4 regions of the Pseudarthrobacter adonitolis genome follow, and region 2 is predicted to be linked to each of the others. Evidence: riboswitches for the same ligand, from Rfam matches in the RefSeq annotation. Region 2 holds a riboswitch; each other region holds the start of a gene.

What was found. A riboswitch is a leader RNA that binds a small molecule or an ion and turns the genes downstream of it on or off. The one in region 2 is predicted to bind cyclic di-AMP.
Region 1: another riboswitch for cyclic di-AMP. It lies ahead of ACZYZ4_RS04090 (C40 family peptidase); the one in region 2 lies ahead of ACZYZ4_RS15110 (C40 family peptidase).
Region 3: another riboswitch for cyclic di-AMP. It lies ahead of ACZYZ4_RS14675 (aggregation-promoting factor C-terminal-like domain-containing protein); the one in region 2 lies ahead of ACZYZ4_RS15110 (C40 family peptidase).
Region 4: another riboswitch for cyclic di-AMP. It lies ahead of ACZYZ4_RS06545 (glycoside hydrolase family 16 protein); the one in region 2 lies ahead of ACZYZ4_RS15110 (C40 family peptidase).

Annotation. Positions count from the first base shown of each region.
Region 1 is NZ_JBVAYW010000002.1:322,136-324,314, forward strand. It holds gene ACZYZ4_RS04085 (coiled-coil domain-containing protein) at 1-963, opposite strand, end outside; cyclic di-AMP (ydaO/yuaA leader) riboswitch at 1,178-1,346, shown strand; gene ACZYZ4_RS04090 (C40 family peptidase) at 1,350-2,179, shown strand, end outside.
Region 2 is NZ_JBVAYW010000017.1:28,260-30,438, reverse strand. It holds gene ACZYZ4_RS15115 (NlpC/P60 family protein) at 1-435, opposite strand, end outside; gene ACZYZ4_RS15110 (C40 family peptidase) at 607-1,281, opposite strand; cyclic di-AMP (ydaO/yuaA leader) riboswitch at 1,352-1,514, opposite strand; gene ACZYZ4_RS15105 (M23 family metallopeptidase) at 1,663-2,179, opposite strand, start outside.
Region 3 is NZ_JBVAYW010000016.1:7,739-9,917, reverse strand. It holds partial or broken gene ACZYZ4_RS14685 (response regulator) at 69-450, shown strand; partial or broken gene ACZYZ4_RS14680 (sensor histidine kinase) at 426-989, shown strand; cyclic di-AMP (ydaO/yuaA leader) riboswitch at 1,090-1,242, shown strand; gene ACZYZ4_RS14675 (aggregation-promoting factor C-terminal-like domain-containing protein) at 1,248-1,970, shown strand; gene ACZYZ4_RS14670 (DUF1905 domain-containing protein) at 2,050-2,179, shown strand, end outside.
Region 4 is NZ_JBVAYW010000004.1:105,400-107,578, reverse strand. It holds gene ACZYZ4_RS06555 (DegT/DnrJ/EryC1/StrS family aminotransferase) at 1-343, shown strand, start outside; partial or broken gene ACZYZ4_RS06550 (PglD-related sugar-binding protein) at 340-974, shown strand; cyclic di-AMP (ydaO/yuaA leader) riboswitch at 1,115-1,279, shown strand; gene ACZYZ4_RS06545 (glycoside hydrolase family 16 protein) at 1,283-2,179, shown strand, end outside.

The sequences.
Region 1 (2,179 bases), on a different contig from region 2:
GACGACGGGCGGCGGTGGCGGCGTCGGGCTGGGGACGGGAGCGGGGGCGGGCACTCCCGGTACAGCCGGTGGGGCCGGCGCCGGGTTCACAGGTTTCTGCGCGGCAGCGAGGGCAGCCGCCTTGGCTGCCGCCTCCGCCAGTTGGCGTGCCTGTTCCTGGGCTGCGGCCCGTTTGGCGGCCTGCGCCGTTTCGTACGCGGCCAAGGCTGCCTGGCCCTGCCGGAACTCCCCCTCCACCGCAGCGGTGGTGCCCTTGAGGGAGGCCAACTGCGCGGTCAGTTCCTGGCCGTGCTCCTCCTGCTCCGCGATCTGCCGGGACATCGCCTGCTGGGCGGACTGGGCGGCGTCGAGCTTGGTCCTGGCCTCCCCGGCCAGGCGCTCACGTTCGGCCCTGGCTGTCTGCTCCTGCTCAGCCAGGGCGCGGGAAATGCGTTCAGCGGCTGCGGATTTGTGCACTAGGGCAGCAGTCTTGTCGCTGACGATCTGGACGATGTTCAGGCCTTGGATGCTGTTGGTCTGCACAGCGTCGAGGGCAACGAAGAAACCCATATTGGTGCCACCAGTCTTGTACGACTGGGCTGCCAGGGCACCGATTTCCTTTTTGTACTGTCCCAGTTCGGCCGTGGCGCGTGCAGTCTGGGCGGTCAGGGCGTCCACGGTAGACGTGGCGGCCTGAAGCGCCACTTCGGCCAGGGCGTACTCGGCGGCGGACGTCACGGCCGCATTGCCCAGCGCCTCTGCTCCGGTCTGGAGCCCGCCCAGCAGCCCGGTGATCCTGGCGACCTCTGCCGCTTTGCCGGCTTCGCTTTGCTTGGCGTTCTGCACGTCCTGCCAGGAGGGATAGCCACCCGGCGGCGCGTCGTCGGCGGCATGTGAGGGAAGCAGCGCAACCGACCCGGCCAGGGCAACGGCCAGCATTCCGGCGAGGGCGGGCAGCCGCATTTTTTGAACAAACCGGGACATAGTTGGTGAGCTTACCGGGCATATACGGATTACAGGGCCTGACCTGCAACATCGTTACCGAGGAGTAGCGCATCCGTGCTGAAAGACGGGTGGATTCCAGGCCTACATTCCGTTATCGGAATGTGACATTGCCGCCGAATAGAAGTTATGGTCATGCGGTGGCCTGGCTCAAGCCGGGACATTCCCGCCAGTATGCCGAGCCCTGCCGCTGACCGGGATCCAGTCGCTTTCCAACTGGCAGGGACGGGGGAACCACGTTTCCACGGCTTTTCGAAGCCTTGGGGTTAAGTCAGTATCGCTCCGTCCTGTGCGGAATCGATGCCGGCCGGGTATCTCCGACCCGAACCCGACAGCTCACCCCGCAGGCATGGGAGAGGCGATCAACCGTGTCCAATATTTCAACTGCCGCACGCCACCGTGCGGTTCCTGCCAGCTCTACCGTCCTCGTTGGCCTGTCTTCAACGGCCAAAGCCCACGCCCTGACGTTCGGCCGGCCGGCCCTGGTGGCTGTTGCCGCCTCCGGCCTGCTGTTCAGCATCGGCGCCCCGGCGCAGGCCGGCGTCCACGGCCCCGACAATTCCGGGACTGTCAACGTTCAGGGCCAGGTCAGCGCACCTGCCCCGGCCGCAGTTGCCCCGGCACCCGCCGCGGCCAACGTTCACACTGTCGTTTCAGGCGACACACTGGGCGCAATTTCCACCAAGTACGGCGTCGCACTCAACGACGTGCTGGCTGTCAACGGCCTGACGATGACCACCATCATCTACCCCGGCGACCAGATCCAGATCCCCGGTGCCGGCTACACAGCACCGGCCCCGGCGGCGAAGGCCGCCGCGGCCCCGGCCGCCCCAACCAACACCGGCATCCAGCTGGCCTCAACGTCCGCACCGGCGGCACAGGCGCCGGCCGGCTCACTCGGCGCGGCCATCCTGGCTTCCGCCAATTCCCAGCTCGGCCTCCAGCAGGACTGCACTGCCATGGTGGAGAAAGCGCTGCGCTCGGTCGGTAAGAGCGTGGGAGACCTGGCGCCGGGCCAGTTCTACCAGTACGGCACGGTGGTGGGCACGCCTGCCGCCGGTGACCTGGTCATCACGGCCGGCCATGTGGGCGTCTACGCCGGCAACGGCCAGGTTGTCAGTGGCGGGGTGGACGGTTACAAGACCGAAGTCCACTCCATCAGCTGGCTCTCCGGAGCGTCCTTCGTCCGCGTAGCGTG
Region 2 (2,179 bases):
CGCACCCTTGCCGCTGGCAGCGACCGGAGCCGAAGGAGCGGCCGGCGTTGCCGACGCTACCTTGACGGTGGCCGCGGCCTTGGGAGCCGGAGCTGGAGCCTCAACAACAGGCTCGGGAGCCTCAACCGGAGCCGGCGTGGTGGTCACGGCAGGCTTCTCGTAGGAGATGGCAATGGTGGAAGCGGCCGAAATGATGGCCGGGGCGAAAGCCTCAACCTCAAGGTTCGAAGCGGAAGCAGCTTCACGCTGGACTCCGGTGTCTGCCGCGTTCGCAGCAATACCACTGGTCAGGACAAGGCCGGAAGCAGCAGCGATAACCGCAGCCTGACGGCCCATGCCGCCGGCGTTGTCGCCGACAGCCTTAGCAATGACAGCCAGCGAGTTGGTCTTGGCGACCTCGGCGCGGTGCCGTGCAACAGTTGCACGTGTAGTCATTAATTTCTCTCTTTCGTTTTCCTTAGGACCGCGTGGGCAGCACAAGGGCTTTGGACGCGCCGGCATCTTGGGGGTACGCCGGCACGCCCCGAACGGGGATTTAGCGAAGAGTTTCTCTCGAAGAAACGGTTCCGGCAGCGCTGGGCTGCAGGAACTACTGGACTGCAGGACCTACGGGACCATCGTGAAGAACGCGGAAGAGCCCGTGGATGCCACGGAGTGGAGCAGCGTGCCCTGTGACGGATTCAGTGCGCTGATCATCATGCCGTTGCCAACGTAGATGCCGACGTGGGCGCCGCCATTCTGCATGACCAGGTCACCGGGAGCCGGTGTGGCGGTGGGCCGCATGGCTGTCCAGGCATTGGTGCGGGGAATACTGATGCCGGCCTGGGCGTAGACCCACTGCGTGAAACCTGAGCAGTCCCAGCCGCTGGGGGTGGTGCCGCCCCAGAGGTAGGGGTTGCCGATGCCGGTGTAGGCAATTGCTGCCAGACCCGATGCGGCGGCGGAGGAGACAGTGTCAGCGAGCTTGGAGGCCGCGGCCTCGGTTGCGGCAGCACTCTGAGCCCCGGTTTGGGAGGCCGTGGACTGCGCACGGACCGTCTCAACCTTCGGTGCCGGCGCGGTCTTGATCACGGGGCGCTCGAAGGAAACGGTAGCTGTAGGCGCCGCGGTTACGGCAAGTGCCGTCTGCGCGGACCCGGACTCGGTGGAGGCGGATACGCCGGCGGTGGTGTCCGCGGCGTTTGCCGGAAGCCCCATGCTCAGGATCAGACCTGATGCGGCTGCGATAACAGCAGCCTGGCGACCTACGGTCCCGGCATTGACACTAACGGCCTTGGACACGGGGCCCAAGGGGTTGGTGCGGACCGGTTGTGCGCGGTGACGCGCAGAACTATGGCGTGAAGACACGAAGGTAGCCTCTCCCAATGCCTGCGAGGTAAGCTGTCGGATTCGGATGGGAGTCACCCGGCCGCGCTGCTTCACAGTGGAAGCTTTGCGACTTAACCCCAAGGCCTTCAGAATCGAAGACCAAAATTGGTTCCCCCGCCCCTGCCAGACGATGTCATGCGAACGGACCTTGAGCGGTGGCAGAGCTAGGCAATCCACTCAAGAACGTCAACTTCGGAAAAGTTGACGCGCTTTAGACGTTACAGGAGTTCCGAGCCAATGTCACATTCAGGTCACGGCACGTCGCTGCGATTCGAGAGTTTGCCATCACTTGGGTCAGAGCCAGCCACTGGGGTCAACGACTTCGCCGTTGACCTGGACCTCGAAGTGGAGGTGGCAGCCCGTGGACGCGCCCGTGGTGCCGCTCAGGGCAACCACATCGCCGCGGGCGACCGTCTGGCCCACCCTGACGCTAGCGGAGGAGAGGTGGTTGTACGTGGTTTCAAGGCCATTGCCGTGATCCACCACCACGCGGTTGCCGCCGCCGTACTGGTGCCACCCAACAGAGGTCACGGTGCCGCTGGCAGCAGCCAGGACAGAGGTTCCGCACTGTGCCACGAAGTCCTGGCCACGGTGGAAGTCGCCGGAGCCGCCGGTAATGGGGCTGACCCGGAATCCGAAGGGTGACGCCGTAGCCAGCTGGGCCAGCGGCGAACCGAGGCTTCCGGCAGAGGCGGCGCGGGTAATGGATCCTGCGGACTGGGCGCTCAGCAGCTGCTTCAGTTTACCGTCGGGATCACCTTGGGTAACCACGGACGAGCGGCTGAAATCAATTTGGGCGGCGGCTTCGGCG
Region 3 (2,179 bases), on a different contig from region 2:
GCCGTGACTTGCCGAAGTTGCTTGTTGCCTTTGCCGCCTGTCCAGCGGAAACGCCGCCGGCCCGCGCATTGTCGGCGTCCCGCTCGCCCACCCGGGACGGCTCCCCCATCCGCGCCCTGGTGGTTGACGACAAACCCAGCCTTTCCGAACTCATGAGCATGGGGCTGCGCATGGCCGGATGGTCCGTTTGCCGTGGCTTCGGATGGCCGGGAGGCCGTCAAGCACGCCAAGGAGTTCCGCCCGGACGTCCCGGTGCTGGACGTAATGCTGCCAGGGTTCAACGGCGTTGAGCTGCTGGGCAGGATCCGCGACTTCGCACCGGAGGTACCTGCGCTTTTCCTGACCGCCAAGGACGCCGTCCAGGACAGGATCGTGGGCCTGGCGGCCGGCGGGGACGAATACGTGACCAAGCCCTTCAGCGTGGAGGAGGTCCTGCTGCGGCTGCACAGGTGGACCTCACACAACTCGTGATCGAAACCGTCAGGGACGAGAAAGTCATCGCCCCGGACCACCACTGGCGCCTTGAACTGCCTGACGAGTTGAACTGCCTGACGAGCCGCTCGCCGTCACCGGTGATGCGACCCATCTGCGGCAGGTGCTGGTCAACCTTCTCTCCAACGCGCGCAAGCACACGCCGCCGGGAACCACCGTCGTCACCGCTGTCACGAAGTCTGCCGATGGCAACGCGGCGGTGACGGCAACGGACGACGGCGGCGGCATCCCTGCGGAGTTCGCGGACCATGCTTTCTCCCGGCTTGCCCGCGCAGACCCCGGCCCGCAAGGGCATGGCGCCGGCCTCGGGCGCCGCGGCGTCGGAAGGCACCACTGGCCCGGGCCTGTCCATTGTCCAGTCCAACACGAAGGCCCACGGCGGGAGCGTGGAAGTGACATCGCGGGCAGGTCGGACAGAGTTCGCCTTACTCCTCCCTACCGGCGCCGTGGCACGAACCGACGCCCGATCACAGCAAGGCGACACACCGTCGTCGTGATTTCTGTTACCAAAATGTGACTTAAGCTTCCGGCTCCTGTAGCGTCGAACAGGTGCGGATCCCGTTCGGGCCGCATATCCGGATGACGCCAAGCTCTGCCGCTTCCCGGATTCCGATTTCAGAGGCAGAGGCGGGGGACCCACCGTCCCGGGCACCAAGTGCCCTTTGGGGTTAAGCCAACACGTGGTTGTGCCGTGTGGCCGGATGCCCTCATCCGAACCCGACAGCTAACTCCGCAGGTGTGAGAGGCGATCCATCATGTCTGAATTCAAGGTACAAACGCGCCCGCAGGGCGACACAAAGTCCGATAGCCACCGTAAGCAAACCCGCTTCAGTGCGGCAATGTCCCCACTGTCCAAGGTGGCCCGGATTCCCTCCGTGGGCCAGCGCGCCGCGGTGTTTGCCACGGCGGGCGCCCTGCTGATCGGGGTCAGCGCCGCTGGACACGCTTCCGAGTCTGCATCGCTTGCGGCCAGCGCGGACCAGGCCGCCGAAGAAACCGGCGCCCAGTCGAAACTGAGCTTCGAAGCAGCCCAGATCCAGCCCCCGGCCACCCCGGAAGCTGCGCCAGCCGAAATCAACGTCGCGCCCCAGGCTGCCGCCCCGGCACCTGCCCCGGCCCCAGCTCCGGCTCCGGCTCCCGAGCCCGCCCCCGCACCTGTTGTGCCCGTCAACGACCCCGCCGGGGCACAAGCCTACGCCGCCAGCCAGCTGGCGACCTACGGCTGGTCCGCCGACCAGATGCAGTGCCTGCAGACGCTGTGGACCAAGGAATCCGACTGGTCCACCACGGCCACCAATGCCAGCAGCGGCGCGTACGGCATCGTCCAGTCGTTGCCCGCTGAAAAGATGGCGAGCGCCGGCGCGGACTACCTCACCAATTACCGCACGCAGATCAACTGGGGCCTGAACTACATCCAGGAGCGGTACCAGTCACCGTGCGGCGCGTTGAACTTCCACCTGTCGCACAACTGGTACTAGGCAAACTCCCCCGCGCCGGGGCATCCCGGCGCGGGGGTCAGGGGTTCCCTGCCCAGCGGCTCCGGGCCATACTTGGGCCATGAAATTCACCACCACCATCCTGGGCAGCGGCAACAAGGCGGGCATTGAGGTTCCGGAGGAGGTCATCTCGGCTCTCGGCGCAGGCAAGCGTCCGCCGGTTGTGGTGACCATCAACGGAAAGAGCTACC
Region 4 (2,179 bases), on a different contig from region 2:
GGCAGGCCTTTCCGGCCTGGCCGGGCTCCGGTTCGTGGCCGACCCACCGTACGGAACCACCAACTTCCAGTCCTTCTGGCTCGAGGTGCTCCCGGACTTCGCGACCGACCGCGAAGGGCTCCTGGCCCGCCTGGCCGATGCCGGAATTTCGGCGCGCCGCGGCACCATGGCGGCACACCGGCAGCCTGCCTACCGGTGGCGCGATACTGGCAACGCAGGGCTCCAGAACACCGAACGGCTGACGGACCGGACCCTAGTTCTCCCGATTTTCCACGGCCTGGACAACGTGGGCCTGAACCGGGTCATGAACAGCGTACGGGCGGCCGCCGGGGTACGCCGGTGAGCGAACTGGTGCTGGTCGCAGCAAGCGGGCTGGCCCGGGAGGTCCTGACCATGGTCCGCGCCAGCGGGCAGTACGACGTCGTCGGGCTGCTCGACGACGACAAGGAAATGACCGGCGTCACCGTGGACGGAGCGCCGGTGCTGGGGACCATTGACGACGCCTCCAAGTTCACGCACGCACTGGTGCTGGTATGCCTGGACTCGGGAAAATCCCGGGAAGCCGTGGTGGAACGGCTAGCGGCCCAGGGCGTGCGCGATGCCGGTACGCCACGGCGATCGACCCCACCGTGGAGTGCCCCGAGGGCTGCCGGATCGGCCGGGCCAGCATCCTGCTGCGGAATGTGACGCTGACGGCTTCGGTCACGCTTGCGGCGCATGTTGCGGCCATGCCGTCCGTGACTTTCACGCACGACGACGACGTGGCGGACTTCGCGACGTTCGCCGCCGGTGTGTCGCTGGGCGGCGGAGTCCGGATCGGCCGGGCGGCCTACCTGCGATTGAACTGCAGCGTCCGGGAACGGACCTCCGTGGGGGCCTACGCCACGGTGGGTATGGGGGCGGCCGTTTTGAGCAACGTGCCCGACGGCGAAACGTGGGTCGGCGTCCCGGCGCACCCTATCGATCAGGGTTAAACGAAGGGCAACCGAGGCCGGGCGCAAGGGGCCGCTCCGACGGCGTGACTTTCGTTACCTGATTGTGATTAATCAGGTCCGGTCATGTACGGTCGATCAAGTGGGCCGACCTTCCAGGCCCAAATCCGGGCAGACGCCAAGCTCTGCCGCTGCCCGGAGTCCACGACATCATTAGGCAGAGGCGGGGGACCCAGAGTGTCCGGGCCACGGCTTTAAAGCCGGCCCTTGGGGTGAAGCCGCATTGCGCGGCCGGATGGCCTCATCCGAATCCGACAGCTAACTCCGCAGGCGTTGAGAGGTAATCACCCATGCCTGCACCCCATGATCAGCCGCGCCCTGACGCGCGCCCCTATTCCAAAGAAGCCGCGGCGCCCACCCAGCGACGGTCTGTGCTGAAGAAGTCCGCGGGCCGTGCCAAGACCCAGCGCAACATGTCGCTGACGGCGGCCGCACTCGTCGCCCTCCTGGGAGTCGTTTCCCTCGGCCAGGTCTCCGACCAAGGGCCCCAAAGCGCCGAGTTGAGCCGCGTCGCGGACACGTCCAATCGTGCCCAGGCCCCGGGACAGGTCAAGCGCAACACCAACCCTGTTCCGGCCCCACTGCCGGCCACGGACCCCACCACCGCGCCGGCGCCGGTGCCGGCGCCTGCACCTGCTCCCGCCCCGGCATCGACGACACCTGCGCCGGCACCCGCGCCCGCGCCCGCCGTGGCACCGCTTGCAACAACCGGCGCTATGCCGGTTGGTGTGCCCGGGGCGTGGACCATGGCTTTCGCCGACGAATTCAACGGCACGGCCCTTGACACGGGCAAATGGTCCAACTGCTGGTTCTCTCCCACCTGCGGCACGATGAACAACGTTAAGACGGACCCCAATAATGTTGCCGTCTCCAATGGCACCCTTGCCCTCACGCTCAGCTCATCGACCTCTGGCGCGTTGATTTCTACAAATCCCAGAGGTGGTGCAACAACGGGCTACCAGTTCACTACCGGCTACGTCGAAGCACGAATCAAGTTCTCGGGGAACGGCACGAACATCTACAACTGGCCTGCATGGTGGACTACCGGACAGTCCTGGCCTACGAATAACGAGATTGACATTGCGGAGCCCAAGGGACCCATGACGTCTAACTACATGAACGGGGCCGGGCAGTGGCAGACGTTCCAGCCGGGAGGCTCGTGGGATAACGAATGGCACGTATTCGGC